Tsuneonella mangrovi: one gene and its partner. The protein of the gene in region 2 binds, or shares a complex with, the protein of the main gene of each other region. Links are inferred from orthologs where the notes say so. Each region holds a gene or a part of one and is shown on either strand. Other genes may lie near its edges. The genes, in order: mfd and uvrA.

The links.
Region 1: the proteins of uvrA (region 2) and mfd are in contact, whole or in part, in a crystal structure (PDB 4DFC), measured with the Escherichia coli proteins. The link is inferred for Tsuneonella mangrovi from one-to-one orthologs.

The regions. Positions count from the first base shown.
Region 1 is NZ_CP022889.1:493,182-508,848, reverse strand. The notes cover bases 4,328-8,389. They hold mfd (transcription-repair coupling factor), read right to left. Parts: upstream 8,002-8,389; coding sequence 4,528-8,001; downstream 4,328-4,527. Other genes in these bases: CJO11_RS02400 (FAD assembly factor SdhE), read right to left, coding at 8,105-8,386; CJO11_RS02410 (ATP-binding protein), read right to left, coding at 4,328-4,425. In the rest of the region: CJO11_RS02420 (hypothetical protein), read right to left, coding at 1-760; CJO11_RS02415 (outer membrane protein assembly factor BamD), read left to right, coding at 882-1,679; more of CJO11_RS02410, read right to left, coding at 1,693-4,327; CJO11_RS02395 (hypothetical protein), read right to left, coding at 8,450-8,818; ATP-dependent DNA helicase RecG, read left to right, coding at 9,093-11,153; CJO11_RS02385 (OmpW/AlkL family protein), read right to left, coding at 11,223-11,891; CJO11_RS02380 (CoA-acylating methylmalonate-semialdehyde dehydrogenase), read left to right, coding at 12,146-13,642; CJO11_RS02375 (acyl-CoA dehydrogenase family protein), read left to right, coding at 13,654-14,799; CJO11_RS02370 (enoyl-CoA hydratase/isomerase family protein), read left to right, coding at 14,892-15,667. UniProt on the Escherichia coli protein: Couples transcription and DNA repair by recognizing RNA polymerase (RNAP) stalled at DNA lesions. Mediates ATP-dependent release of RNAP and its truncated transcript from the DNA, and recruitment of nucleotide excision repair machinery to the damaged site.
Region 2 is NZ_CP022889.1:1,067,907-1,082,993, forward strand. The notes cover bases 7,626-11,107. They hold uvrA (excinuclease ABC subunit UvrA), read right to left. Parts: upstream 10,778-11,107; coding sequence 7,826-10,777; downstream 7,626-7,825. Other genes in these bases: CJO11_RS05330 (reverse transcriptase domain-containing protein), read left to right, coding at 7,626-7,693; CJO11_RS05340 (MFS transporter), read left to right, coding at 11,045-11,107. In the rest of the region: CJO11_RS05300 (MATE family efflux transporter), read left to right, coding at 1-1,257; CJO11_RS05305 (DUF2147 domain-containing protein), read right to left, coding at 1,258-1,689; CJO11_RS05310 (argininosuccinate synthase), read left to right, coding at 1,835-3,052; CJO11_RS05315 (septal ring lytic transglycosylase RlpA family protein), read left to right, coding at 3,867-4,406; CJO11_RS05320 (hypothetical protein), read right to left, coding at 4,589-5,518; CJO11_RS05325 (SLATT domain-containing protein), read left to right, coding at 5,764-6,330; more of CJO11_RS05330, read left to right, coding at 6,332-7,625; more of CJO11_RS05340, read left to right, coding at 11,108-12,388; CJO11_RS05345 (calcium-binding protein), read left to right, coding at 12,538-14,580; CJO11_RS05350 (calcium-binding protein), read left to right, coding at 14,781-15,087. UniProt on the Escherichia coli protein: The UvrABC repair system catalyzes the recognition and processing of DNA lesions. UvrA is an ATPase and a DNA-binding protein. A damage recognition complex composed of 2 UvrA and 2 UvrB subunits scans DNA for abnormalities.

The DNA of each region.
Region 1 (15,667 bases), 580 kb from region 2 along the record:
CCTGCTCGCCGCGCGGGGGCAGGTAGAACGGGTGGTCCGGGTCTTTCCACGGGTCGTAGCCGTTTTCCTCGTCCTCCCGCTCGATCCGCTTGGCTTCGTCGTGCGCGGCGCGGGCGAGCGGGCTGAGGTTTTCGAGCCAGCGTTCGTGCATCTTGGATAGCTTCGCCTCGATGCTGGCATAGACCGCCTCCTCGTCCTCCGCATCGTGGGCGGCGGCGAGCTTGCGCTTGTGGGCCTCGTCGGCTTCGCGCTCCCGCTCCCACTCCTTGCGCCAGCGGCGCTTTTCGCGGGCGAGGGTCTGGCGGTCGAGCCCGTTCATCGCCTTGGCGCGCTGCATCCCGTATTTCTCCGGCAGGCGCGCCTGGAGGATGAGCATCGCGGTGCGTTCGTTGTAGATGCGGCGGGTGCCGAACTGCTTGCCGCAGCTGAGCACCGGGACTTCGATGCCGTGGATCGCGCGCTCCATCACCTTGTCCTCCAGCATCCGCACGCCGCAATCGAGCGCGGCCTCCCATGCGGCGCGGAAGCTCTCCGCCCCGGGCTGGCGGCGCAAGTGGTAGGCGCCCACGCTGCTCATGTTGACCGCGCGGCAGGCGGCTTCGACGCTGCCGGTATCGGCCAGCGCTTCGATGAATGCCTGCTGGCGGGCGGGGGTCCACCCGTCGTGGCGCTTGCTCTTGCGCGGGACGGGGGTGAATTCGGGCAGCTGCTCGCGCGGGACGAGGGTGCGGACGGCGCGGTTATCCTTGCGGCGGGTCATAAGTAAATGAGTGAAGCACAAAACCGGGGGTGTAGGAAAATGGGGGAAGCGCGAGGGGGATAGGCGCACAACTTCACTTTGCGTTCACGTGCGTGCTGGCTATAGGCACCGGCCTATGCAGATCGTTTCGCGCAGCCCGCTCAAGCTTGCTCTCGTCGCCGCCGTGGTCGGCTCCTCGCTGCTCGTGACCGGTTGCGCCGGGCGGGGCGGCAAGGTGAAGGACACCGCCTACGTCGCCCGCGACGTGGAAACGCTGTACCTCACCGCGAAGGACAAGCTCGACACCAACCAGCCCAAGGTCGCTGCCGCGCTGTTCGACGAGGTCGAGCGCCAGCACCCCTATTCGCCGTGGGCCCGCCGCGCGCAGATCATGGGTGCGTTCAGCTATTACGTCGCGCGCGACTATGCCAAGGCGATCGACAGCGCGCAGCGGTTCCTCTCGATCCACCCGGGCAACCGCGAGGCGCCGTATGCCTACTACCTGATCGCGCTCAGCTACTACGAGCAGATCAGCGACGTGACCCGCGACCAGGCGGTGACCGACCAGGCGCGAACCGCGCTGCGCGAACTGATCCGCCGCTATCCCGACACGCCCTACGCCACCGACGCCAAGCTCAAGCTCGACCTCGTGCAGGACCACTTGGCGGGCAAGGAAATGGAGATCGGCCGTTTCTACGAACGCAGCGGCGACTGGCTGGCGGCCTCGATCCGGTTCAAGAACGTGGTCGACAACTATTCGACCACCAGCCACGCGCCCGAAGCGCTGTTCCGCATGACCGAGACCAACCTCGCGCTCGGTATCCCGGACGAGGCGAAGAAGTACGCTGCGGTGCTGGGGGCGAACTATCCCGGCAGCAAGTGGTACCAGAAGGCGTACAACCTGATGGAAAAGTACGCGCCCAACGCCAAGGCGAGCTGATCGCGAGGCGCGCCTATGCGGCGCGTTGCAGCCTCGGCATGCGCTCGTTCACCAGCTGGGATGCTTCGGACAGACCGGAGTTGCGAAGGTCGTTCTCGAGCGCGCGCGCTTCGCGCCCGAGCGCGGCCTCTTTGAAATAGCCAGCCGTTCCCGCCAGTTTGTGCAATTGATCGACCAGATCGTCGCGTTCGTGCTGCGATAGCCGGCCTGCGCTGGCAGCGTCGGCAAGTGCATCGAATGCTGCCTGTTTCCGTTCCCGATAGCGGTCCTCGAGCGAAACGGCGGGTGCGCTGTCCCGAGCCCGAACCGGCGCAGGTCGAGCAACCAGCTGGGCCGATGTCCGCAGCAGATCCTCCAGGGTTACCGGTTTGGCGAGATGTCCTTGCATTCCGGCATCGAGACACGCGGCGACATCGTCCGGGTAGGCATTCGCGGTCAACGCCACAATCGGCAGTTGTTCGCTGCCGAAGCCGAGTGCGCGAATCCGCCGTGTCGCTTCGAGCCCGTCGATCCGCGGCATCTGCATGTCCATCAGGACCAGGTCGTAGGGCGCGCTTTCAGCGTGTGCCGCAGCGACCATGTCGATTGCCTCGGCACCGTCGTTGGCGATGTCCGCGGCCATTCCGGCCTGCTCGGCAAGCGCGCGGATCAGGATCTGGTTGATGTCGTGATCTTCGGCCACCAGCACCTTTAGCGATCGAGCTTGTGGTGGTGGGCGATCGCAGGGCTCGGGCGCCGCGGATTCGAGAATTGCCGGTTCGACAATCGGAACAAGCGGGAGGCGCACAGTGAACCGGGTTCCCCTGCCGACTTCGCTGGTGACGTCGATTTCACCGCCCATCATCTTGACCAGCTTTGCGCTGATCGCCAGGCCCAGCCCGGTCCCGCCAAACTTGCGCGCGGTCGAACTGTCGCCTTGGGTGAACTGGTCGAAAATCGTGGCGAGGTGATCGGGTGCAATTCCGATCCCGGTATCTTCGACTACGATCACCATAGTCGGTTCCCCAAGCGTGTCGTGAATCTGCGCTGCGACCGTGACTTTGCCGCGTTCGGTGAACTTGACTGCATTGCCTACCAGGTTGAGCACGATCTGGCGCAGGCGATGCTGGTCGGCGTCAATCCATGTCGGCAGGCCATCGGCTACGTCGAGGGTAAGTCCGAGACCCTTGGCCTGCGCGATTGGCTTGAGCAAGGCGATCGCTCCAGCGAGCTTGTGCCGCAGGTCCATTGGTTCGGGTGAAATCTGCATCTGGCCTGAATCGATCTTCGACATGTCGAGGATATCGTTGAGCAGCCGCAGCATGGCCTTGCCCGATTCGGCGATCAACTCGACATGGTGGCGCTGTTCCGCTGGCAGGTCGGCCGCCAGCAACAGGTCGGTAAAGCCGATCACCCCGTTCATCGGGGTGCGAATTTCGTGGCTCATGTTGGCAAGGAACGCGGCCTTTGCTTGCGCAGCCTGTTTTGCCTTTTCGAGCGCGGCGCGCTGTTCGGTAATGTCGGTTCCCGCGCCGACGAAACCAACGATCCTGCCCTTGCTATCGAATTCGGCACTGTTGACCGTCTCGAGCCACAGGTCGCTGCCGTCGGCCGATTCGAAATGCAGGACACGTCGGCGCAAGTCGCCCGGTTGCTCGAAGCCTTGCCATGCCGGGTCATCCGTGAACGGGCTAAGATCGCGCAGGGATGCGACCCAGCCATCGCCCATCAGGTCCTTTGCCGGCCTGCCGAGCATTCGGGACCAGGTCGAGTTTACGAAGTTGATCTTGCCGGCAGCGTCGGCGCAGAAAATCGCGATCGGGGCGGCTTCGGCGATCTGGCGGAACCTCCGCTCGCTTTCGGCCAGCCCATCGGCAATCCTGTCCCGGCTATGGAGCATAGCGGCGATCGGGAGTCCGGTAACGAACGCGGTTACCAGGAACAGCTGAAGCACGACGATCTGCTCGCTGAACTGACCCTTCGCGAGATGTATCGGACCATAGCCCCAGGCGGTTGCGGTCGTCGCGATCGCAGCGATCTTGAGAATCGAGATCGCGGTGCCCAGGCTTCCCTGGCGGAAAGCATGGAGCACCACCACTGGAGGAACCATGAACAGGAACGGGTATCGCGTCTGCGCAAACACCGCGACCGTGATGGCGGTTCCGACCAGGAACAGGAACAGCCAGTCGGGCAGGTCTTTCGCGGTCGGTCGCCTCCGCGATCGCCACGCGTCAGACAGGATCAGCAGGGTAGGGGTAAGCAGGAGCAAGCCCAGCGAATCCGCAATCGACCAGGTCCTGATCAATGTGAGTGCGCTCGCGACGGTTCCGGGTTGGAGGACAACAACCGCCGCGAGCGCGGACGCCAAAGGCGCCCCTATACCTGCAATCACGCAATAGACGGCCAGGTGGCGAATCTCCGACATATCGGGACGGGGTATCCCGGCACGGAGCATTCCCCACCAGACCAGCAGGACTTCGAAAGCGTTCGCGAACGCCAATCCGGCAGCGACTGCCGCACCGTCGCCTTCGATGATGTTGACCGCCAAGTTTACAGCGAAGGTGAACGGGAGAAACGCCAGTGTTCCGCGCCCCCGGCCGCGCAGGAGAACCGCGACCAGGATTGCATTGGGTAGCCAGACAGCGGCGATCCGCCCGTCGTCACGGGTCAATTCGATTCCCGCAAAAGCGAGCAGGCCGAACACGACGGCCAGCGCGAAGATGGCGATCGGGTGCGGCAACCCGGTTGCCCGAAGCTTTCTGAACACGGCGACGTTCCCCCTTTGCCGGTGGTTGTCCGAGATTGGAGGGGATTGGTTGGGGCGGCGCAAACTTCGCCCTAGGTACTTGCGCCTACATTTCAGGCGAAATCATGCCGCGGGTTTCCTCGCCTTCCGGGCGATCCCGCTCAGCCCCTTGGTAAGCTGGAACAGGCCGTTGAGGCGGCTTTGCGGATCGCTCCATGCGCGGCTGAGCACCAGCTTCATGTCGGGGCGAAGCTTGACCGTGTCACCCACCCGATCGACCCATGCCAGCAAGCCCGCAGGGTCGGGAAAGTCATCGTTGTGGAACGTAACGAGAGTTCCGCGCGCGCCAACGTCGATCTTGGCGATATTGGCGGCGATCGCCTGGTGCTTGATTTCGATCAGTCGAACGAGGTTGGCGGTCGGCTGCGGCAGCGGGCCAAAACGGTCGATCATCTCGGCCGCCAGCGCTTCGATCTCGCCCTGGTCGCGGGCATCGTTGAGACGGCGATAGAGGCCCATCCGCACCGCGAGATCGGGCACGTAGTCGTCCGGGATCATGATCGGTGCATCGACGGTGATTTGCGGGCTGAACGCGTCCTTTGCCGGTTCCAGTCCCGTGTCGCCCGCCTTTGCAGCAACGATCGCGTCCTCCAGCATCGACTGGTAGAGTTCGAAGCCCACCTCGCGAATGTGGCCCGACTGCTCGTCGCCCAGGAGGTTGCCCGCGCCGCGAATGTCGAGATCGTGGCTCGCGAGCTGGAACCCCGCGCCAAGGCTGTCGAGGTCGCCGAGCACCTTGAGCCGCTTTTCCGCCACTTCGCTCAGAACGGTGTCGGCGGGCGTGGTGAGATAGGCATAGGCACGCAGCTTGCTCCGGCCGACACGGCCGCGCAATTGGTAGAGCTGGGCAAGCCCGAAGCGGTCGGCGCGGTGGATCACGATGGTGTTCGCGCTGGGGATATCGAGCCCGCTTTCGACGATGGTGGTCGAGAGCAGCACTTCGTACTTGCCATCGTAGAACGCGCTCATGCGTTCCTCGACTTCGGTCGGGCTCATCTGGCCGTGTGCGGTGATCGGCTTCACCTCGGGCACGTGCTCGCGGAGCCATTCCTCGACTTCGGCCATGTCCTTGATGCGCGGCACGACGATGAAGCTTTGCCCGCCGCGATGATGTTCGCGAAGCAACGCCTCGCGCATCACCATGTCGTCCCATTCCATCACGTAAGTGCGCACCGCGAGCCGGTCGACCGGCGGGGTCTGGATCGTGGAGAGCTCGCGCAGCCCGCTCATCGCCATCTGCAGCGTGCGCGGGATCGGCGTAGCGGTGAGCGTGAGGACATGGACGTCGGCGCGCAGCTGCTTGAGCTTTTCCTTGTGGGTCACGCCGAAGCGTTGTTCTTCGTCGACGATCACCAGCCCGAGGTCACGGAATTCGGTCGATTTCGAGAGGATCGCGTGCGTGCCGATGACGATATCGACATCGCCTTTCTTCAGCCCTTCGCGGGTTGCGCTCATTTCCTTGGCGCCGACAAGGCGGCTGAGCCGCCCGACTTTCAGCGGGAAACCGGAAAAGCGCGCCGAGAAGTTTTCGAAGTGCTGGCGGGCGAGCAGGGTGGTGGGGGCGACCACGGCAACCTGTTTGCCGCTCATCGCTGCGACGAACGCGGCACGCAGCGCGACTTCGGTCTTGCCGAAGCCGACATCGCCGCAGACGAGGCGGTCCATCGGTTTGCCCGATTCCAGGTCGCGCAGGACATCGGCGATCGCGCGATCCTGGTCGTCGGTTTCCTCCCACGGGAAGCGTTCGACGAACTGGTTGAACCCGGCTTCCTCGGCTTCGAGCACCGGTGCTTTGCGCAGCGCGCGGGCGGCAGCGGTAGCGAGCAATTCGCCGGCGATTTCGCGGATGCGTTCCTTCAGGCGCGCGCGGCGCTTCTGCCATGCTTCTCCGCCCAGCCGGTCGAGCATGACCGTGCCTTCCGCCGCGCCATAGCGGCTGAGTACCTCGAGGTTTTCGACCGGCACGTAGAGCTTGTCGCCCCCGGCGTATTCGAGCATTGCGCAGTCGTGCTTGCTCTGTCCGACGGGGATCGCTTCGAGCCCACGATAGCGCCCGATGCCGTGGTCGATGTGAACCACGAGGTCGCCCGCATTGAGCGCCGACAGCTCGGCGAGAAACGCATCGGCATCCTTGCGCCGCTTCTTGCGCCGCACCAGCCGGTCGCCGAGCACGTCCTGCTCGGTGACGAGGTCGATCTCGTCGTTGGCGAACCCGGTATCGAGCGGCAGCACCAGTGCAACCGGCTTGCCCTTGGCGGCCAGCCCCAACGCTTCCTGCCAGGTATCGGCAAGCGCGGTCGGTGCACCGGCCTCGGTCAGGATTGACGCCAGGCGCGATCGGCTACCCTTCGAATAGGCCGCCAGCAGGGGCCGTTTGCCCGCTTTGCCGACTGCCTTGAGGTGCTCGGCGGCAGCGGCATAGACGTTGTCGCCGCGCGCGCGCTCAGGAGCGAAATCACGTCCCGAATGGAACCCGTAATCGACCGTCGTCGCACTTTCGGGCTCGGCGAAGATCGAAGCGCGGTGGATCGGGCGCGACTGCAGCGCTTCATTGAATTCGTCGCTCGTCAGGTAGAGCGCATCGGTCGCCAGCGGGCGGTAGCTGCCTTCGGCGTGTTCGGCGCGCTGGCGGTGGTAGTCGGCGACATCCGCAAAACGTTCCTCGCCCGCCGACAGCGCTCCGGCGTCGATCACCAACAGGTCGTCGGCCGAAAGATGGTCGAACAGCGTCGCCATCCGGTCCTCGAACAGCGGCAGCCAGTGCTCCATCCCTGCGAGCCGCCGCCCGTCGCTGACCGCCTGGTAGAGCGGATCCTGCGTCGCGTTGGCCCCGAACATCTCGCGATAACGGCTGCGGAAGCGCTTGATAGATTGCTCGTCGAGCAGGGCTTCGCTTGCGGGGAGCAGCAGGTGGCTTTCCAGCACCCCGGTGCTCATCTGGGTCGAGGGATCGAAGGTGCGCAGCGATTCGAGATCGTCGCCGAAGAAGTCGAGTCGTAAACCCTGGTCGAGGCCGGAGGGGAACACGTCGAAGATCGAGCCGCGCATCGCGAATTCGCCGTGGTCGATCACGGTATCGGTGCGCGAATAGCCTTGCCGCATCAGCATCGCGGTGAGCTGGTCGTGCGGGATCACCGCGCCGGGCCGGAATTCCTGCACCGCCTCGCGGATGCGGAATGGGGTCAGCACGCGCTGGAGCAGGGCGTTGGCGGTCGTCACCAGCAGCTGGCTACCCGCCTTGCCCGCCTGCAGCCGGTGGAGCGCGGCCAGCCGCTGCGCGCTGATCGCGAGTGCGGGGCTCGACCGGTCGTAGGGCAGGCAGTCCCACGCCGGAAACTCGATCACTTCCAGTTCCGGCGCAAAATACTGCGCGGCCTCGGCGATCGACCGCATCGCTGCATCGTCGGGCGCAATGAATACCGCACGGCCCTTGGCGGCGCGGGCAAGGTCGCCGAGCACCAGTGGTTGGCTGCCGCGTGGCAGTGAGGACAGATTCAGTGGCTCGCGTGCAGACAGGATTTTCTGGAGATCGGGCATCGGGTTTCCTGTGGCTGGCGCACGCGCGAAAACCCGCCCGAGGGTTCGGACGGGGTCGTTATCGGGCCCTCACATAGGGCAACGGCGGGAAATTCCAACCGCCTCAGCGGATATCGACGTAATCGAGCCTCTGCATTGCCTGCATCAGTTCGCCATCGAAGGCAGGCGGCACCGGCTGCGACTGCATGGCCCACGCCATGATGTCGACGTCATCTTCTTCGAGCAGCGCTTCGAACCACGCAAGCGCGCTCTCGCCCCAGCTTGCAGCGTAGCGATCGAAGAACCCGCCGATCATGAAATCGGCCTCGCGCGTCCCGCGGTGCCAGGCGCGGAATTTCGCACGGGCGAGGCGGGTCGAAAAATCGATTGCAGCAGGGTCGGTCATGCGAAACGGGGCGCCCTTCGGTTTGTCGAACGGCACCCCGTGTCTGTTATTCTCGTGTTTCGATCAAGGGTGCGTGTGACCGTAGACCACCATCGAGTCGGCCGTCATCGCCTGGTCCTCGTCGTAGATCTTCTTCGCCGCTTCTTCGGAGCCCGCGACCTTGACCATTGCCTTGCGGAAGGCGGTCTGTTCGGGCGAGTTGTGGCTGTCGAGCATTGCCATCCCGCGCGGCATCTTGAACATCATCATGATATCCCAGCGACCGGTTGTCAGCCAGACTATCTTCGGTTGATCGAGGCCCGCCTCTTTGGTTGCCGGGCCAAAATACTTCTCACCCAGTTCGATCCAGCGTTGCTGGGTGCCAGGTTTCAGCTTGAGGTATTCGATCCGGTATGTCGTGCGCGCCTCTTCCTTCTCCGCGGCCTGGGCCATTGCTGGCGAACTGGCCACGAACATGGCCGAGCCCCCGATTAAGGTAGCAGCCGCTGCGATTGAGATTGTCAGTTTGCGAATCATCGTATTCCCCCTGATTAGGTTGAGTGGAGATACGACCCGTTCGGTCCGGACATTATCGCACAGGGAGATGTTTCGAAAACACTGCCTCCCCCTCAGCGTCATCCTGCGAGCAATAGACAGGCGAATCGATCGTTTGACAAGTCCTGCCCGTCGGCTTCGCAGAATCGCCAGAACGGGTTAGGGATTAGCGATGCGTCCTGACGTACTCAATCCGCTGTTTGCAGAGGTCGAAACGCTCGATGGCGTGGGGCCAAAGGTAAAGCAGCCGCTCGACAAGCTCGGGCTCATGCGGGTGGGCGATGTCGCCTATCACTTGCCCGACCGGTTTGTGACCCGGCGCCCGGTCGACAACCTTGATGAAGCCAGCGTTGGCGAACAGATCGTCGTGGCATTGACCCCGACCGAGCACCGAGCGAGCAGGACAGGGCGCGGGCCGTACCGTGTTTTTGCCAGCGATGCGCTCGGCAATGTGTGCGCGCTGACATACTTCGGGCGGGCGAGCTACACTGCGAAGAAGCAGCTTCCGGTGGGCGAGAAGCGGTGGATCGCCGGGCGGCTCGACGAGTACGGGCAGATGCTCCAGATCGTGCATCCAGACCATGTCGCGAAGACCAGCGAAGGCCTTCTCGGCACGCTTAACGAGCCGGTCTATGCGCTCGCCAGCGGTTTGACCCAGCCCAAGGTTGCCGGGCTGGTAGCACAGGCGCTCACTCGCTTGCCCGAAATGCCGGAGTGGATCGAGCCGGGGCACTTCGCGAAAGAGAAATGGCCTGCGTGGGCCGATGCGCTCAAGCTGGCGCACAAGGGCGAACACGCCGCGGCCCGCGATCGGCTCGCCTATGACGAATTGCTCGCCAACAGTCTCGCGCTGATGCTGGTGCGGGCCGACAACCGGCGTCGCAAGGGGCAGGCGCTGCGCGGTGACGGGCACTTGCGCGACAAGCTCCAGTTGCCGTTCCCACTGACCGGGGCGCAACGTCGCTCGATCACTGAGATCGAGGGCGACCTGGCGCAGGATACCCCGATGCTGCGGTTGCTGCAGGGCGACGTGGGCTCGGGCAAGACCGTCGTCGCGCTCGAAGCGATGCTGACGGCAGTGGAGGCCGGCGCGCAGGCCGCGTTGCTTGCACCGACCGAAATCCTCGCGCGCCAGCATTACGATACCTTGCGCCAGATGCTTGCGCCCACCGGCGTCGAGATCGCGCTGCTTACCGGGCGCGACAAGGGCAGGGCGCGCGAATCCATCCTTATGGGGCTCCAGGATGGTTCGATAAGTCTCGTCGTCGGGACGCACGCGATCTTCCAGGAGACGGTGAACTATCGCAACCTCGGCTTGGTGGTGATCGACGAACAGCACCGCTTCGGCGTGTCGCAGCGGTTGATGCTGGCGCAAAAGGGCAAGGTCACGCCGCATACGCTGGCGATGACCGCGACACCGATCCCGCGCACGCTGACACTGGCGCAATACGGCGAGATGGACGTGAGCCGCCTAGACGAAATGCCGCCCGGCCGGCAGGCGATCGACACCGTGGTCGTTTCGACCGAGCGGCTCGGCGAAGTCATCGACCGGCTTGGCTTGGCGATCGCGGGCGGGGCGCAGGCGTATTGGGTGTGCCCGATGGTGCGCGAACAGGAGAGCGAGGATATCGCCGCCGCCGAGGCACGCTATGCTGCGTTGAAGGAGCGGTTCGGCGACGACGTCGTGCTGGTCCACGGCCAGCTCAAGCCGGAACTGAAGGACGCAGCGATGGAGCGGTTTGCGTCCGGCGAGGCAAAACTGCTGGTCGCGACGACAGTGATCGAAGTCGGGGTCGACGTTCCCAACGCGACGCTGATGGTGATCGAACAGGCGGAGCGCTTCGGGCTCGCTCAGTTGCACCAGTTGCGTGGGCGCGTGGGGCGGGGCAGCGCCAAGTCCGCGTGCGTGCTGCTGCGCGGCGGAGAGCTGAGCGAAACCGGCAAGGCGCGACTATCGCTGATGCGCGAGACGCAGGACGGGTTCAGGCTTGCCGAGGAGGACCTGCGGCTGCGCGGCGGCGGCGAACTGCTCGGCACCCGCCAATCGGGCGATACGCCGTTCAAGGTCGCCGATCTCGACCAGATCCAGCGCTTGCTGCCGCTAGCCCACGACGATGCGCGCCTGCTGATGGAACGCGATGGCGGGCTCGCCAGCGACCGCGGCGAGGCGGCACGCATCCTGCTCTACCTGTTCGAACGCGATTGGGGCGTGCAGCTGTTGCGCGGAGGCTGAAGTCGGCCGCGCCAAAGACCGCCGGGGGCATTGCTGCCACCCGGCGATCGCTCCCCCTATCGGATTGCTTCAGAAGCGAAAGGCCAAGCCTGCGCTCAGCACCCACGGGTCGAGCTTGTGCTCGGTCTCGATGACCTTCGTGCTGCCAGCGTACCACCGTGCCGTCGTGCTGACGAAATACTTCTTTGCGTCGAGCGAAATCGACAGGCCGTTCGAATTGATCGGCACGTCCACGCCCGCCTGGAGCGCGACGCCGAACTTGCTGGTCATGTCGAAATTGGTGACGCCTAGCGGGATCGTGGCCGCGCCAGGGTTCTTGTCGACCCACCAGAAGAAGCTGGGACCCGCGCCGATGTAGGGCGAGATGCCTTCGGGGTTGAAGTGGTACTTGAGCGTCACCGTTGCCGGGATCAGCTTGGCGTTTGAGACCAGTTCTGCGCCCGGAAGGCCCGTGGTCGCATCGACGTCGTGCTCAGTCATGCAGCAGATCGTCTCGACAGAGACCGACGGAGTCGCGAAATATTCGATTGCGATCGTCGGAACGTAGTTGTCGTTTGCGGTTGTTTGTAGGTCCGAAGGGAGCCCGACCAGATCGGTGTTAACCTTGGTAATCTTTCCATCGGGCAGCACTGCCGTGCCGAGCACCTTGACCTGGAGCTTTCCTCCGTCCTTGGCGATGGCGGGTTGGCTGGCGAAGGCCGCCAGCGCAATGCCGACAGCAGCTAGACAGGTTTTCATGTAGATCAATCCAGCGCCGCAGTGGCCACCCCTCGCGGCCCAGGATTTTTGCTGCGCCCCGACTCACTGGCGGATCGATCAGAGGATGTGGTTGATCTAGATCAAGGGGTGAAACATTATTACGCAATTGGCCGACGATTTGGTCGTCTTGCCGTCCAATTGCGTGCTGCAAATTCGATAGGGCTTGCGGGCAGGTTTGAACCTTGCAGCCACGCGTCCGAAGTGCCACGTGGCTCCCATCAAAGGAGAGACTCATGCGCAATATCGATCACTTCATGGTCGGCGGCCCGGGCAGCGGTTCGGGGCGGACCAAGGACGTGTTCAACCCTTCCACCGGCGAAGTGCAGGCGCAGGTATCGTTGGGCGATGCCGCGCTGCTGCAACGTGCGGTCGATGCCGCAAAGACGGTCCAGCCGGAGTGGGCGGCGACCAATCCGCAGCGCCGCGCCCGGGTGATGTTCAAGTTCAAGGAGCTGGTCGAGGCGAACAAGGACGATCTTGCTCGCCTGCTGTCGAGCGAACACGGCAAGGTGGTCGAAGACGCGCACGGCGACGTGCAGCGCGGGCTCGAAGTGATCGAATACGCCTGCGGCATCCCGCAGGCATTGAAGGGTGAGTACACCCAGGGCGCGGGTCCGGGGATCGACGTCTATTCGATGCGCCAGCCGCTCGGCATCGGCGCGGGGATCACGCCGTTCAACTTCCCGGCGATGATCCCGATGTGGATGTTCGGCATGGCGATCGCGGCGGGCAACGCATTTATCCTCAAGCCCAGCGAGCGTGACCCGAGCGTGCCGGTGCGGCTCGCCGAGCTGTTCCTCGAGGCGGGTGCGCCCGAGGGGCTGCTGCAGGTCGTCAACGGCGACAAGGAAATGGTCGATGCGATCCTCGACCATCCCGATATCCCGGCGATCAGCTTCGTCGGCTCGTCCGACATCGCGCAATATATCTACGCGCGCGGCAGTGCCAATGCGAAGCGGGTGCAGGCGTTCGGCGGAGCCAAGAACCACGGGATCGTGATGCCCGATGCCGACCTCGACCAGGTGGTCAATGACCTGACCGGCGCGGCGTTCGGTTCGGCCGGCGAGCGGTGCATGGCGCTGCCCGTGGTGGTCCCGGTGGGCGACGATACTGCCGAGAAGCTCAAGGCCAAGCTGATCCCCGCGATCAACGCGCTGCGTGTCGGTGTCTCGACCGATCCCGATGCGCACTATGGCCCGGTGGTCACCGCGGAGCACAAGGCGCGCATCGAAGGCTGGATCGACACCGCCGAGAAGGAAGGCGCCGAAGTCGTGATCGACGGGCGCGGGTTCAGCCTGCAGGGCCACGAGAACGGGTTTTTCGTCGGCCCGACGCTGCTCGACCGCGTCACCACTGACATGGACAGCTACAAGGAAGAGATCTTCGGCCCCGTGCTCCAGATCGTGCGGGCTAAGGACTTCGAGGAAGCCGTCAGCCTGCCGAGCAAGCACCAGTACGGCAACGGTGTGGCGATCTTCACCCGCAACGGCCACGCCGCGCGCGAGTTCGCCAGCCGGGTCAACGTCGGCATGGTCGGGATCAACGTGCCGATCCCGGTGCCGGTGAGCTACCACAGCTTCGGCGGTTGGAAACGTTCGGGCTTCGGCGACATCGACCAGTACGGGATGGAAGGGCTGCGGTTCTGGACCAAGACCAAGAAGGTCACCCAGCGCTGGCCCGATGGCGGCGGCGATGGCTCCAACGCATTCGTCATCCCGACGATGGGGTGACGGAACGCACAATGACCAGCCAGTTCCAACTTACCGACGACCAGCTCGCCATCCAGGAAATGGCGCAGCGGTTTACCGCCGACAACATCACGCCGTTCGCCGCCGAGTGGGACGAGAAGCATCACTTCCCGCGCGACGTGATCCAGAAGACCGGCGAGCTCGGCTTCGGCGCGATCTACGTCAGCGAGGCAAGTGGCGGGATCGCGCTCGGGCGGCTCGAAGCGGCGCTGATCATGGAAGCAATGGCCTATGGCTGCCCCGCGACCAGCGCCTACGTCTCGATCCACAACATGGCCGCGTGGATGATCGACACCTACGGCTCGGCGGAGCTCAAGGCGAAGTACCTGCCCAAGCTGGTGACGATGGAACACATCGCCAGCTACGCGCTCACCGAACCGGGCAGCGGGTCCGACGCCGCCGCGCTCAAGACCACCGCCAAGCTCGACGGCGACCATTATGTCCTGAACGGCACCAAGCAGTTCATCTCCGGCAGCGGGTTCAACGATATCTACGTCGTGATGGTCCGCACCGGCGAAGACAAGGCGAAGGGCATCACCTGCCTGGTGGTCGAGAAAGGCACGCCCGGCCTCAGCCACGGCGCGCCGGAGAACAAGCTGGGCTGGAACGCCTCGCCGACGGCGCAGCTGATCTTCGAGGATTGCCGGGTGCCGGTGTCCAACCGGGTCGGCGCCGAAGGCGAGGGCTTCCGCTTCGCAATGGCCGGGCTCGACGGCGGGCGGCTCAATATCGGGGCGTGCAGCCTCGGCGGGGCGCAGCGGTGTCTCGATGAAGCGGTGAGCTACACCAAGGAGCGCCAGCAGTTCGGCCAGCCGGTGGCGGATTTCCAGAACACCCAGTTCATGCTCGCCGACATGGCAACCGAGCTCGAGGCGGCGCGCGCGCTGCTCTACCTTGCAGCGTGCAAGGTGACCGACGGCGCGCCCGACAAGTCGCGCTTCTCGGCGATGGCCAAGCGGCTCGCGACCGATACCGGCAGCAAGGTGGTCAATGATGCGCTGCAGCTGTTCGGCGGCTACGGCTATCTCAAAGACTACCCGATCGAGCGGTTCTGGCGCGACCTGCGGGTCCACTCGATCCTCGAAGGAACCAACCAGGTCATGCGGATGATCGTCGGCCGGGACATGCTGCGGCAGTAAATTTGACTCATTTCTGCCGTTCGTGTCGAGCGAAGACGAGACACGGTCGCGCAGTCGGTTCTCGACTTTGCTCGAACCGAACGGAGGTTTGATTGACTTCGGAAGTTCACATTCACACCCACGGCGCGGCGGGGCATATCTCGCTCAATCGCCCGAAGGCGCTGCATTCGTTGACGCTCGATATGTGCCACGCGATGAGCGCGGCGTTGGGCGAATGGGCGGAAGACGACGCGATTGCTGCGGTCCTGCTCGACCATGCCGAAGGGCGGGGTTTTTGCGCCGGTGGCGATATCAACCTGCTGCGCAACTCCGCGCTCAACGATGGCGGGGTGAGCGGGCGGAAGTTCTTCCACGACGAATACCAGCTCAACCACCGGATGTTCGAATACGCCAAGCCGATCGTCGCGTTCATGGACGGGATCACGATGGGCGGCGGGGTCGGCATCAGCCAGCCGGCGAAGTTCCGCGTGGCGACCGAGAACACCCGGTTCGCGATGCCCGAGACGGGGATCGGACTGTTCCCCGATGTCGGCGGCGGGTGGTATCTCTCGCGGCTCGGTGGGCGGCTAGGGCAGTTCCTTGCACTGACTGGAGCGCGGCTCGATGGGGCGGAATGCCTGTGGGCAGGGATCGCGACGCACTACCTGCCGAGCGAGAAGCTGGCCGAGGCCAAGGCGCGGATCGCCGAAAACCCCGATCGCATCGGCGGTATCCTGTCGGAGCTTTCGATAACGCCCCCGCACGCGCGGATCGAAGGCAACGCCGACAAGATCGCCAAGCACTTCGCTTCGGACCGCTACGAGGACATCCTCGCGAGCCTCGAGGCCGACGACAGCGAGTGGGCGGCGAAAGAGCGCGATGCGCTCGG
Region 2 (15,087 bases):
TCGGTCCCGCTCGTCGGGATCGTCGATACTTTCGTGATTGGGCGCACCGGAGACGCGGTGGCACTGGCCGGGGTCGCATTGGGCTCAGTGGTCGTCACCTTCATCTTCTGGGCATTCGGCTTCCTGCGAATGGGGATAACCGGGCTGACCGCGCAGGCAGTCGGCGCCGAGGACCAGGGCGAGACCAATGCTCTGCTAGTTCGCGGCGTCGCAACGGGCCTTTGTGTCGGGCTGATCCTCACGGTGCTGCAATGGCCGCTGGCAGCAGGTGCCTTCGCCCTGCTCGCAGGAAGCGAGCAGTTGACCGACGCGGCGCACGGCTATGTTACCATGCGGTTCTTCGGTGCGCCCGCCGCGCTGGCCGGGTTTGCGGTGCTCGGGTGGCTGTTCGGGATTGGTCGCACGCGCGCTGCGCTTACCATGCAGCTGGTGATGAACATTGCGAACATCGGGCTCGATATCGCGTTCGTGTGGGGCCTTGGTTGGGGCGCGAAGGGGGTCGCGGCGGGCACGGCCATCGCCGAATGGATCGCGCTTGGCACCGGGATTGCGATCGCGTTGCGGATCGGCGGGCTTGGTGCGTTCACCGCGCTGCGCGGCGATCCGCAACTGTTTGCCCGCGCTGCGTTGCGCCGCCTGTTCGCGGTCAATTTCGACATCATGGTGCGCACACTCGCGCTGCTGTTCCTGTTCGCCTGGTTCGCCAACGGCGGCGCCAGGCTCGGCACGATCCAGCTTGCTGCGAACGCCGTGCTCAACCAGTTCATCGCGGTTGCCGCCTATGTTCTCGACGGGTTCGCCTTCACCGCAGAGGCGCGCGTGGGAGCGGCACTGGCTCGCGGATCGATGCGCGAGGTGTTGCACGCTATCCGCCTGACGGGAGAGTTCTCCCTCGCCGCCGGCCTCGCCTTTGCTGTCGTGATCTTCGCGGTTGGGAGCGGCCTGGTCGCTCTCATGACGACCAACCGGGATGTTCAGGAAGTCGCGCTGACATACCTGCCATTCGCTGCCTTGGTTCCACTTCTCGGCGTGCCGGCGTGGTTGCTCGACGGGGTGTTTATCGGAGCAACGTGGTCGCGCGCGTTTCGCAACGCAGCGATAGCTGCCACCGCGCTCTACGTGGTTACAGACCTTGCCCTGCGCCCGCTGGGCGCAGCGGGGCTATGGACGGCGATGCTCGTCAGCTATCTCTACCGCGCCGGAGCGCTCGGGATCGTCCTCCCGGCGCGCCTGCGCAGTATCGAGCCCGACCCTTAGTCAAGACTTGGGTTCTGCCGGTTTCGCAGCTTCGGCTGGCTTGGGCGCTTCGGAAGGCTTTGCTTCGGGCGGCGGTAGCTTGGTCCAGATTTCGGAATCGCAGAAGGCCTTGCCCATTGCGCAACCTTTGATCTTCATCGAGGTGTCGTTGCTGGTAACGGTCCCGTTGAAGGTCATGAAGCCGGGCATGCCTGGGTGCTTCATGTGCTTGCCGAACCAGTCTTCGCCCTGCGGCCCCATCCCATGGCACATTTCGAACCCAACCTTCTTGCCCTTCTCGATCTTGCAGTAGAGCTTGTTTTCGTTGACCCAGACCTTCACGATATCGCCGTTGGGCCGCTTGTAGGTTCCGCTGGGGTCGCGAGCCAAAGCGGGGGTCGCTGCAATACCTGCCAGCACCAGACCCATCGCGATGCGATGCATTGCCTTCATTGTCCTCTCCTCCTGTCTTATTAGTATCTGCGCATATTAGCAGGTGCTGATGCGGAGTCGAGTACCGACATCGGACATCTGAATCGATTGCCCCGCCGCCGCTGGCCTGATACCGGCGCGCGCAACTGCCAGCGGAGCTTCCCCAATGTCCGATATCAAACGCGTGGTCCTTGCCTATTCGGGCGGCCTCGACACCAGCGTGATCGCCAAGTGGCTCGAAACCGAGCGCGGCTGCGAAGTGGTGACCTTCACGGCCGACCTGGGCCAGGGCGAAGAGCTCGAGCCCGCCCGGCAAAAGGCGCGCGCAATGGGCATTCCCGACAACCACATCTTCATCGAGGACCTGCGCGAAGAATTCGTGCGCGACTACGTGTTCCCGATGATGCGCGCGAACGCCCGCTACGAAGGCGACTACCTGCTCGGCACCAGCATCGCCCGTCCGCTGATCTCCAAACGACTGGTGGAGATTGCTCACGAAACCGGGGCCGATGCCATCGCCCATGGCGCGACTGGCAAGGGCAACGACCAGGTGCGGTTCGAACTCTCCGCCTACGCGCTCGACCCCGACATCAAGGTCATCGCTCCTTGGCGCGAATGGGACCTGACCAGCCGCACCGCGCTGATCGCCTGGGCCGAAGCGCACCAGATCATGGTGCCCAAGGACAAGCGCGGCGAAAGCCCGTTCTCGACCGACGCGAACCTGCTGCACACATCTTCGGAAGGCAAAGTGCTGGAAGATCCTTGGCAGGAAACGCCCGGCTACGTCTATTCACGCACGGTCGATCCGGAGGATGCGCCCGACACGCCCGAATATATCGAGATCGACTTCGAGCGGGGCGACGGCATCGCACTGAATGGCGAAGCGATGTCGCCCGCCACGCTGCTCACCGCGCTCAACGAGCTCGGCCGCAAGCACGGCATCGGCCGGCTCGACCTGGTCGAAAACCGCTTCGTCGGCATGAAGAGCCGCGGGATGTACGAGACCCCGGGCGGCACGATCTATGCGGTCGCGCATCGCGGGATCGAACAGATCACGCTCGATCGCGGCGCGGCGCACCTCAAGGACGAGCTGATGCCCAAGTACGCCGAGCTGGTGTACAACGGGTTCTGGTTCAGCCCCGAGCGCGAGATGCTGCAGGCGGCGATCGACCACAGCCAGGCGCGGGTGAACGGCACCGTCCGGCTCAAACTCTACAAGGGCAGCGCGCAGGTGGTCGGCCGCAAGAGCGCCGACACGCTCTACTCCGAAGCGCACGTCACCTTCGAGGACGACGCCGGGGCATACGACCAGCACGACGCGGAAGGCTTCATCAAGCTGAATGCGCTGCGGTTGAAGCTGCTGGCGAAGCGCGACCAGCGGTAATTTTCCGCCCCAGCGCAGCGTTCCCGCGCAGCAATGCGACGAACCGTTGAGTTATCCACTCGCGTCCACAGCGGAATCGGGGACAAGTGGATAACTCGCCCTTGCAAAGCTTGAACCGAATCGCCTCGCGGCGCAGTCTCAACCTTGTCGAAAGGACGGGGAGACTTTCGGAATTGACGGCCTAACAGCCTGAAAAACCGAAGACATTCCAGACCAATCGATATGGCGGCTTCTGTCCGCGCGGTCTCTGAGACCGGCCATGAACAAAGCTTCGGCGGAGTGCAAGGCAGGTTGTTCGAGGGGAACGCGAAGCAAAGCAACCATGGCCGCTCTTAACGGCGGGAAGTCGAGGAATCGCGAAGAGGTTTCGGCCAGGACGCGAAGCCGATCGAGACGGACCGAACGGGGAATGGCCTCGGGACCAAGAGGGAAACGCGAAGCAAGCCTTCGGGCAAGTGGAACGAAGAACTGGAGGAACCGGATGCCGGTGCGAGCACCGGTGAAAGCGCCGCAACCGGCCCCCGGCCGCTGCGGTGAAATCACGGGGTGCCAAGCGTCTCTTCGGAGAACCACGCGCCGGTGAGAGTGGGGTCGACCTTCGGGTCGGCCCCATTTCTTTTGCGCCGCCGACCCCTGCCGCACGTCTGCCGCCCCCCGCTTCGCCCGCCTCTGCGCCACCATCACCCGCTCCCTTCCCGCACCATCGAATCCTCCTTCAGCGCCACCGAATCCGCGCCCGAATGTGGCGGAATCGGGGCAAAACGCCTCCGAAGGGGTGCCACGGGGGCTCCAACAGGCGTAAGGCGGCCCCGCTATGGACGGAACCGGTATCAAGCGGCGGCGCGCCACGTTGCGCACCCTCGCCCTGGCGGCGGCGCTGGCGATCCCGGCGTCGGTTTCCAGCCCGGTGCTCGCCGACGACGCAGCGGATGCCTTCGCCGCCAGCTTCGACACCGTCCCCGCCCCCAGGCTCACCGTGATCCCTTCGGCCAAGGCGGTCGACCTCTCGACCTTCCAGCCCCCGATCGAAGGGCAGGCCGACGACAGCGCCACCGGGGAGGATCTCGGCACCGGCGTCGCCTCCTATTACGGCCGCAAGTTCAACGGCCGCTCGACCGCCAGCGGCGAACGGTTCGACATGAATGCGATGACCGCCGCCCACAAGACACTGCCGTTCGGCAGCCGCGTGCGCGTCACCAACCTCAGCAACGGCAAGTCGGTGGTGGTGCGGATCAACGACCGCGGGCCGTACGTGAAGGGCCGCACGATCGACCTCAGTCGCGCCGCCGCGACCGAGATCGGCCTGGTCGGCCACGGCCACACCCAAGTCGAGCTCGCGTTGCTCGACGACTGAGCGAATCCAACCTTCCCCAATTCGCCATCCCCAGCCCGTTCGTGTCGAGCGCAGTCGAGACACGCCGCAGCACCTTCCCCAGCCCGTTCGTGTCGAGCGCAGTCGAAACACGCCGCGTCGCACCTCTCGACTTCGCTCGAGGCGAACGGGAGGCGCAGGACGAAGCCCCCAGCCCCCGCGCTTCACTCGCCATCGGGTGCGGCAAACACCCATTCGTCGTCCGGGTCGCCCGGGCCGGGCGGGACGACGCGCCACCATTCCTCCACCCCCGCCTCGAACGCGGCCATCTGCTCGGCCTCCACGTCGTCGAGGTTCCAGCCGGTGAACTCGTGCGGCGCCTTCGCCCGGCGCGGGCGCGCGGCCTCCATCGCGTTGAGGATGCGCGAGACCGGCGGGATATAGCGCCCCGCGTCCCAGTGTTCGGGATCGTCCATGTCGGGGATCCACTCGCAATAGCCGTCGGGCGGGATGCGGCGGTACCACGATCCGTCGGGAAAGCGATCGTCGGGCAGCCCGTCGCTGGTCGCCCACGCGGGGTCGGCACCCGGCGGCACCGGGCGTGGTGGAACACATGGAACACTGTCCTGCGAATAATTTCCCGCCCCCGTACGAGCGCCTGTGTGAGCGCCGGTGTGAGCGCCCGCGCCAGCGCCCTCCGGCACCGCGACTTCGGGCAGCGGGGTGCCGTCGCGCAAGGCGTCGATCGCATCGTCGAGCTGGGATAGCGCAGCGGCCACGTCCGCCCGCTCGGCCAGCTTGTCGAGCCGCGCCAAGTGCGCGAGCAGCAGCCGCGCATCGTAGCGCCGCCGCGTGGCGACCTCCTCGCCGTGGTAATAGACCGCCTCCTCCACCCCGTTGATCGCGCGGTCGGCGAGCACCTCCTCGGCCACGTGGCGGGCAGAGACCAGCGCCGCATCCCACGCCTCCGCAAAGGCGGGCTCGCGCCGCCGCTGGCGATAGGCGGTCTGCGGGGAAACCCCCGCCGCGCGCACCGCGAGGCGGACATTGCCGAACTCGGCCAGCGACTGGAGGAACGCGGCCTGGCGGGCGGGCGTGAGGAGCAGCGGGCGCTCGACTTCGACGAAGTCGGCGTGTTCAACGATGGCGTTCATGGTTCGCTCCTGAGCGAGAGGGAGAGAACCGGGTTAGTTATATTGGAATTGGGGTGTAGGACAGCTTTGGCTGACGCGGCAATTCAGAAGGTTGCTGAATTGCGATCCCCGCAGTACTCTGTACTTCGGTGGGCGGAACAGCTTAGGCTGTTAGCTTCTTTGAGGCTGTCCTTACAGTTGAGTTTTCTGAGCTTTGCTGTCTTCGAAAGAGGAACTAGTGTTACATTGTATGCGCCCACCAACTTATGACTGACGTCAGACCATCTAATCGAATTTACCTCACATATAAGGCTCGCATCAAAGCGGAGTCTCGCTATCGATTGTATTCGATGTTGGCGAACAGCCTCATCATTTGGTACTCATTCTTAATGATCGTCGCTACCATCGCCGTCTCTTCAGACAAAGTTGGGATTGCGCATTTCGAGACTATCCTAGCAGCGCTATCCATAGCAATTTTTGCTTCCTCGGTGTTTCTTGCGACCGGCGTTTTGCAGAAGCGCGCAGACGAATATCGCGCATGCTACCTTGAACTCCAAGAAATTTGGGAGTCCAATGTAAAAGAGCAATTAAAATTAAAGCGATATAGCGAAGCACGAAAACGGTATCCGAACCACTCGTCCCGTGATGACAGCGATGTCATACTCTCTACGTGGCTACGAAAGGGAGAACTCATTGACACTCAAGGCAAGGTGCCCGCCTCTTTTTGGACGCTCACTACCGCCATCCTGCGGAAAGTGCTTTTTTGGCTAGCCATTGCCATCATTTTCGTAGGGCCGATTTGGTATGCTCCGCTGTACGTAAAGATGCAGTAATTTGGCGACCATTCTTACTCTTGAAGACCTGTTAGCATTTCCAACTGAGCGCAGTCCGGAGCAGCATTTCGAAATAGACCATCTGAGACGCCTATTCGTTGAAAAAATAGCTCGCTCACGTGCGACAGGAAAAGACGGTATTCGGGTGGGCGCTTTTGAAGAGAATCTAACAGAAAATGCCCAGACCATCCGGCGTAAGGTTCTCAACGGGACCTATGCCTTTACTGCCTACAAAGAGAGGCTTCTGCTGAAAGGAGCCGGAAAAGCTCCCCGCCAAATTTGCATTCCCACCGTGCGCGACAGATTGGTGCTACGCGCGGTCTGCCAAATCCTTCATTCGGCAATACCGCAGTCGACAGGTTTTTCGCCACACGCCGTCGTAGATCGAGTTGCAACTCAACTTCGAATGAGTCCCCGAGATAGCTCATTCATCCGAATTGATGTCAAAGAGTTTTTCCCGAGCATTCGCCATGACATTTTGCGAGCGGAATTGACGCGTTTCGGCCTGGATGAAATGACTTGCGGACTGTGCATGAGCGCGGTGACAAACCGCATTGGAAGTGCCGAAGATCCTCAAGTTCGAGGTGTCGCGCAGGGTCTGAGCATTTCTGGAGCGCTGGCGTGTATCTATCTCCTTCGGTTCGATGATCGCCAGACAAGACGTTTTCGGCAATACTTTCGTTATGTAGATGATATTCTCCTTATCTCTCCAACTGCGGAAGCATCAGCGCGCCTAAACAGTATGAGAAGAGCCTTAGGTCGCTTGGGTTTGACCATCCATGCAGTTGGCACATCTGGAAAGACTGAGATCCATGATGTCTCCGACGGGGTCGATTATCTGGGATATCATATCCAGCGCGAAATGATTTCTGTGCGAGAGAGTTCATTTCGTCGAATGTTTAATAACCTTCTAAAGGTCATCACAGATTACAGATATCGTGGTAACGTTGAGAGACTTATCTTTCGGCTAAACCTTAAGATTACTGGATGTATTTCCGACGCAAAGAGGCGCGGATGGATGATGTTTTTCTCAAGAACAGAGAATATGAGGCAACTCTCGCACTTAGATAGTTTTGTGCAAAAACAATTAGATAGAGTCGGACTTCCTGAGGAAAACCGATCAAGGATCAAGCGTTTTATTAAGAGCTATCATGAAATTTGCTTCAACCTTGATCAAACCATATACATTCCTAACTTCGATGCATATGATTTAGATTCTAAAGCTGAAGTTGTCGCTATCTTATTGGATCGATCTCTTGAGGAGGTGTTGACGTTCGACGCAGAATCTATCGAGCGGAATTTCAGCCGTTTACTCGGACAAGAAGTGCACGACCTTGAAAATGATGTAGGTAATCCTTCGTAAACCTACTCCGCCGCTTCCCTCGACCCATCGTCACGTCTCAGGGCAGGCTTCCCCAACATCGCCGCTAGGTACTGCCCGGTATAGGAGCGCGGGTTCTCCGCCACCGCCTCCGGCCCTTCGACTACACCGCTGCTACGCATCGGTTTCGCTCAGGACAGCCTTGTCCCGGGTCGCTCTGTCCAGCAAGGGTTTCAGGTATTGGCCGGTGTAGCTTCGCTCGTTGCAAGCGATGTCTTCCGGGACACCTTCCGCCACAACCTCGCCGCCCCGCACGCCGCCATCCGGCCCGAGGTCGAGGATATGGTCCGCAGTCTTGATCACGTCGAGGTTGTGTTCGATCACCACCACCGAGTTGCCCTGGTCGACCAGCCGGTGGAGCACCTCGAGCAGCTTGCGCACGTCCTCGAAGTGCAGGCCGGTGGTCGGCTCGTCCAGGATATAGAGCGTCTGCCCGGTGGAGCGGCGGCTGAGTTCCTTGGCGAGCTTCACCCGCTGCGCCTCCCCGCCCGATAGCGTGGTCGCCTGCTGGCCGACCTTGACGTAGCCCAGCCCCACCTCGTTGAGCATATGCATCTTGTCGCGGATCGGGGGGACGGCCTTGAAGAACTCCTCCGCATCCTCGATCGTCATGTCGAGCACGTCGGCGATCGAGTGGCCCTTGAACTTCACCTCCAGCGTCTCGCGGTTGTAGCGCTTGCCGCCGCATTCCTCGCAGGTCACGTAGACGTCGGGCAGGAAGTGCATCTCGATCTTGATGAGGCCATCGCCCTGGCACGCCTCGCACCGGCCGCCCTTGACGTTGAAGCTGAACCGCCCGGGCTTGTAGCCGCGCGCCTGCGCCTCGGGCAGGCCGGCGAACCAGTCGCGGATATTGGTGAACGCGCCAGTGTAGGTCGCCGGGTTGGAGCGCGGGGTGCGGCCAATCGGGCTCTGGTCGATCTCGATCACCTTGTCGCAATATTCGAGGCCGGTGACACGCTCGTGCGGGCCGGCGACCACACGCGCGCCATTGAGCTGGCGGGCGGCGGCGGCATAGAGCGTGTCGATCGTGAAGCTCGACTTGCCGCTGCCCGATACGCCGGTGACGCAGGTGAAGGTGCCGAGCGGGATGCTGGCGGTGACGTCCTGCAAATTGTTCGCCCGCGCGCCGTGGACGGTGAGCCGGTGGCCGTTGCCCTTGCGGCGCTTGGCCGGCACCGCGATCTCCCGCCGCCCGGTGAGGTAATCGGCGGTGAGCGAGTTCTTCGCCCGCAGGATCTCCTCGAGCGTGCCCTGCGCGACCACTTCGCCGCCGTGGACCCCCGCGCCGGGGCCGAGGTCGACAATATGGTCGGCGCTGCGGATCGCGTCCTCGTCATGCTCGACCACGATCACGGTGTTGCCGAGATCGCGCAGCCGCTTGAGCGTCTCGAGCAGCCGGTCGTTGTCGCGCTGGTGGAGGCCGATGCTCGGCTCGTCGAGCACGTAGAGCACGCCGCTGAGGCCCGAGCCGATCTGGCTGGCCAAGCGGATGCGCTGGCTCTCCCCGCCGCTCAGTGTTCCGGAGGTGCGATCAAGGTTGAGGTAGTCGAGCCCGACGTTGTCGAGGAAGCCCAGCCGCTCGTTGATCTCTTTCAGGATCGCGCGGGCGATCTGGTTCTGCTGGTCGGTGAGCTTCTCCGGCAGCGCGAGGAACCAGTCCTTCGCGGCGGTGACGCTCATCTTCGTGGGCTCGGCGATGTCAGTGCCCGCGATCTTCACCGCCAGCGCCTTGTCATTGAGCCGCTTGCCGCCGCACGCCTCGCACGGCTGCGCGGTCTGGTACTTGCCCAGTTCCTCGCGCATCCACGCGCTCTCGGTCTGCATCATGCGCCGGTTGAGGTTGCCGATCACCCCTTCGAACGGCTTGGTGACGGTGTATTCCTTGCGCCCGTCCTTGAAGGTGAGCGCGACCGGCATCCCGCCGGTGCCGTGGAGGATGATGTCGCGCTGATCGGGTGCAAGCTCGTTCCACGGGGTCGTCAGGTCGAAGTCATACGCCTTCGCGAGGCTGGTGAGCACCTGCATGTAATAGGGCGACGGCGGGTTGGACTTGGCCCACGGCACCACCGCGCCCTGTTTCAGCGTCAGCGCCTCATTCGGGACCACCAGCTGCGGATCAAACAGCAGCTTCTCGCCGAGGCCGTCGCACGTCGCGCAGGCACCCTGCGGCGCGTTGAAGCTGAACAGCCGCGGCTCGACCTCCTCGATAGTGAAGCCGGAGACCGGGCAGGCGAACTTTTCGGAGAACACGATGCGGTTGGGCGGGAGCCCCGCGCCCTTCAATTGCCCGCCGGTGACGTTGGCCCCGCCCTGTTCCTCGCCCTCGCGCCCCGGCACAACTCCATCCGCCAGATCCACATAGGCCAGCCCGTCGGCGAGCTTGAGCGCGGTCTCGAAGCTGTCGGCCAGCCGCGTCTCGATCCCTTCACGGACCGCAAGACGATCGACCACCACTTCGATGTCGTGCTTGTACTTCTTGTCGAGCGCGGGCGCTTGCTCGATCTCGTGCATCTCGCCGTCGATCCGCACTCGGGTGAAGCCCGCCTTCTGCCACTCGGCCAGTTCCTTGCGGTATTCGCCCTTGCGCCCGCGCACCACCGGGGCGAGCAGGTAGAGCCGCGTCCCTTCGGGCAGCGCCATCACCCGGTCGACCATGTTGGAGACGGTCTGCGCCTCGATCGGCAGGCCCGTGGCGGGCGAATACGGCACGCCCACCCGCGCCCACAGCAGCCGCATGTAGTCGTAAATCTCGGTCACCGTGGCGACGGTCGAGCGCGGGTTGCGGCTGGTGGTCTTCTGCTCGATCGAAATCGCAGGGGAAAGCCCGTCGATATGCTCGACATCGGGCTTCTGCATCATCTCGAGGAATTGGCGCGCATAGGCCGAAAGGCTCTCGACATAGCGCCGCTGCCCCTCGGCATAGATCGTATCGAACGCGAGCGACGACTTGCCGCTACCCGAGAGCCCCGTGACCACGATCAGCGCATCGCGCGGCAGCTCGATATCGAAGCCCTTGAGGTTGTGCTCGCGCGCGCCTTTGACGGTAATAGTGGTGAGGGCCATGAAGCGCTGTGTTCCGGTAATGTTCGCATGAGTCAAGAGGGCAGGCATCCCCCTCCCCCGCCACACCGGGCGGCTGCGGACAAGGTGGGGCGAGAGGCGCAAATTGCAATCGATCGATCCGGCAGCAATCGCTTCGTTGCTCGCTCATTGACTAGTAGCGACAAAAACCATTCGCATTTTGCGACAGGATTTGGTTAGTCGCTGCCATCAGATCCGCATCATCCAGCAAGGGGGGAGGTTGCGGACGCGCAATGCAAGGAGCACTTCGTGGCTGCCATCCCCCCGTCGTCGCCTGACGAAACCGCCGTCGCATCCACCCAGCCAGACCCCGCCGCCCGGAAGCGCGAGATGATCTTCGCGTTCCTCGTGGTGTTCATGGGGATCACCGCGGTCACGCTCAGCCAGCTGCAGGCGATCGGGCTGATCCCGCTCAAGAACCTGCTCAAGAACGAATTGCACGAGAGCAAGGAAGCGACCGCGGCGTTCTTCTTCTGGATCGGGCTGGCGTGGTACTTCAAGCCGTTCTTCGGCATCTTCACCGACGCCTTCCCGCTCTACGGCACCCGGCGGCGCAGCTATATCCTGCTCGGCGCGGTGCTCGCAGTGCTCGGGTTCGTCGCGCTGATCTTTACCCCGCACCACTACGGCGCGCTGCTGACGGTGTGCATCCTGATCAACGTGGCGATGGTGATCACCAGCACTGCGACCGGCGGCTACATGACGCAGAAAGCGCAGGAGTTGAAGGCATCGGGCAAGTTCGCATCGGTGTTCCAGATCGCCTACCAGATGGCGGGCGTGGTCGGCGGCCCAGTGGGCGGGCTGCTGGCGGCGATGGCGTTCGGCTATACCGGCGCAGCCGGTGCGGTGATCATGCTGTTGCCGATCCCCGCAGCGATCTTCTTCCTCAAGGAAAAGCGCATCGAGGTCGATTCCGCGCGGTTGCTGAGCGATGCCGGAGCGCAATTGAAAAAGATCGCGGCTGCCAAGACAATGTGGGCGGCGGCCGGTTTCAGTTTCCTGTTCTATTTCGCGCCGGGCATCCAGACCGCTCTGTTCTATCGCCAGCAGAACGTGATCCACATGACCACCGAACAGCAGGGGCTGATGCTGCTGCTCAACGGGGCGTTCGCTATGCTGACCGCGACGTTCTACGGCACATATGCCGCCAAACGCTGGAACCTGCGCAAGCTGCTGTTCTGGTTCATCCTCGCCGGCGGGCTCGCGCAGATGAGCTATGCGTTCTACAATTCGATGCACCAGGCGATCGTGATCGAAAGCCTGTGGGGCCTCGGCTGGGCGGCGGCCGACATGGCGCTGAGCGACCTCTACATGCGCTCCGCCCCCGCGGGCAGCGAAGCGCTCGGCTTCGCGCTGATGGTCAGCGTACGCAACCTTTCGCTGTTCGGGGCAGACTGGCTGGGTTCAGCGGCGATGGACAAGTTCCACCTCCAGTTCAGCACGATGGCGATCACTAACGGCCTTATCTCGATGGTGGCACTGCCGTTCGTGTTCCTGCTGTCGGGCAAGATCGTCGACCGGACCGATTCGGCCGCCGAAGCGGAAGCCATCCCGCCCGTCCCCAGCGGCAAGGCGGTGATCGACGAGGGGTAACCTTGGCGCCGTTGGCGGGGGTTTGACCGTTCGCGCTAGCGACCTGAAAGAAAAGCCCAATCGATCGATTTCAGGATTGTCTTTCGGTTTAGCGAGATTAAGTTGCGGACTCTGGAAGGCAGTGGGGAGCTGCCTTTGGGAGTATCCGAATGACCGAACTTCTGGCCGCCGGTGACGGCAGCGAAAACTACGCCGTGCGCGCAAGCACCGGCATCGTCTACGTCGCGGGCAACGACGGCGTCCTGCGCGGATACGACGGGACCACCGGGCAACTCGTATCGAGCTGGCACATCGGCAACGATCTCGACGCCATCGCCATTTCGCCCAACGGGCAATACGCGCTGGTTACCGAAGCGACCCCGGTCAGCTTCGTCGAAGGAGCCGATGGAAACTGGCCCGCAAACGAGACGGTGGCCGCAGTTTACAAGGTCAACCTGGCGACCGGCGAAACGACGACGCTGACCTACACCAACCACGGCAGCGACTACACTTTTGCCGATGTCGCGTTCACCGACAACGGCCACGCGATCATCAGTCAGAACATCCTGCCTGGATGGAGCGGCTGGGCACCGCTGGTGACGCTCGACCTGCAGAACAATACCTTCGCCACAACCGGATCGTACTACGCCGGGCTCGGCTATGCCGCGTCGCTCACCCAGGCCAAGACCACCGGTGATATCCTGCTCGGCCAACTCGGCCTGTCCTCGGCCGAATATTACCTGATCGACAGCGCAGGCCAGCAGGACGGGAACAACGGGATCTACGAAAACGGTGTGTATGGTTATGCTGCCGGGGTCGAAGCGTTCTACGGCACCAGTGCCAGCGGGTTTATCGCCATCGTAACCGGCGGCGGGTTCCATCTCTACGACGGCAACTTCAACTACATCGCAAACCTGGCGGACACTTACGCGTTTCTCGCCAACAGCCCCGGCCTCACATTCAGCAACGATGGGACCAAGCTCTACGCGATCGATCCCGATAGCGACCGGATCGTGACCATCAACACCGGCGACCTGTCGCTGACCAACACCTTCGCCATCGGGAATTATGACTACAACGTCCTGCAATGGGGCGAGGAGCTGACGCTTTCACCCGACCAGACGGTGTTCTTCGTCAACACTACTCACGGCATCGTGACGGTCGACAATCTCATCGAGACACTCGGCACCGCCGGTAACGACCTGATGGAAGGAACCGCCGGGAAGGACTGGCTCAACGGGCTCGCCGGGGACGACATCCTCTACGGCTTCGATGGGAACGACCTTCTCGTCGGCGATGCCGGCAACGACTTGCTGGTTGGCGGCGCAGGGGCAGACAAGCTGGTGGGCGGAAATGGTGACGACACCTACCGGGTCGACGATGCGTTCGACACGATCGTCGAAGGCATCGACGCGGGCAACGACACGGTCGATTCCTACACCGAACAGGTCGTGCTGTCGGCCAATGTCGAAAACCTCAATTTGATGACCGGCGCGGTCACCGGGATCGGCAACGACGAAAACAACGTAATCGCCGGCAACGCGATTGCCAATTCGATCTACGGACGCGGCGGAGACGACATCCTTCTCGGCAACGGCGGTGCCGACGAACTGCGCGGTCAAGCCGGGGCGGATTCACTCTATGGCGGCGGCGGCAACGATGCGCTCTTTGGCGGCGCCGGAAACGACGCGCTCTTTGGCGACCAGGGTAGTGACCGGCTCTACGGAAACGGGGGCGACGACGCGCTCTACGGCGGCGGGCTCAACGACACCCTGATCGGAGGTGCAGGAAACGACAACCTCAATGGCAGCGTTGGCGCGGACCTGCTCAACGGCCAGACCGGCGATGACCTGATTGTCGGCGGGCCGGGTATCGACACGCTTGTCGGTGGCCTGGGCGCTGACAGGTTCCTGTTCGGTGAAGGACACCTGGGCGCGGGCCTCTCAGTAACCGACAGGATCACAGATTTCAGCCAGTCTGACGGCGACGTGATCGATTTCCACAATATGGACGCGGATACGACCACCGCAGGCAACCAGGCGTTCAGCTGGATCGGCGCCGATGCGTTCAGTTCGACGGCAGGCGAACTGCGCGCCGAGATCGTCGGCAACACGACCTACATCTATGGCGACACGAATGGCGACGGCACCGCAAACTTCGTGCTGTGGCTCACCGGCCAGATCGACCTGCAGGCAACCGATTTCGTGCTCTGACCGTCGGCCAAGCACGCGGCGTCGAGACCTTGTCAGCTCTCTTCCGTCCAGCCGTGCTCATCCGAGCGCGGTTGGCGGAGCGCGCTCCTCGGCGCATGATTGATGCTGGACTCGCCGAACTTTCCCGATAAAACAATAAGCAACGATCGCGCAGGCTGCAGCGGAGATACTGTTCCGCCAGCCGTAGGGGGCTTTGAGCGATGGCGACAATCACCGGAACTACCGGCAACGACACCCTTCAGGGGACGACCGGCAACGACACGATCGATGCGCTTGATGGCGACGACGTCATCGTCGGCAGCCCGGGCAGCGATACGGTCGATGGCGGCGGCGGATTCGATGTCCTGCTCTTCCCGCTTTACTACCAGCCGTGGTTCCCGGAGCCATCAGGCGGACTGACCATCTCGGTTTCGGGAACGCATGTCTACGACAGCCTCGGGATATTCAACACCACGTACTCGAACATCGAGGAACTCGCCATCTGGGCGCGGGACCCTAGCTACACCT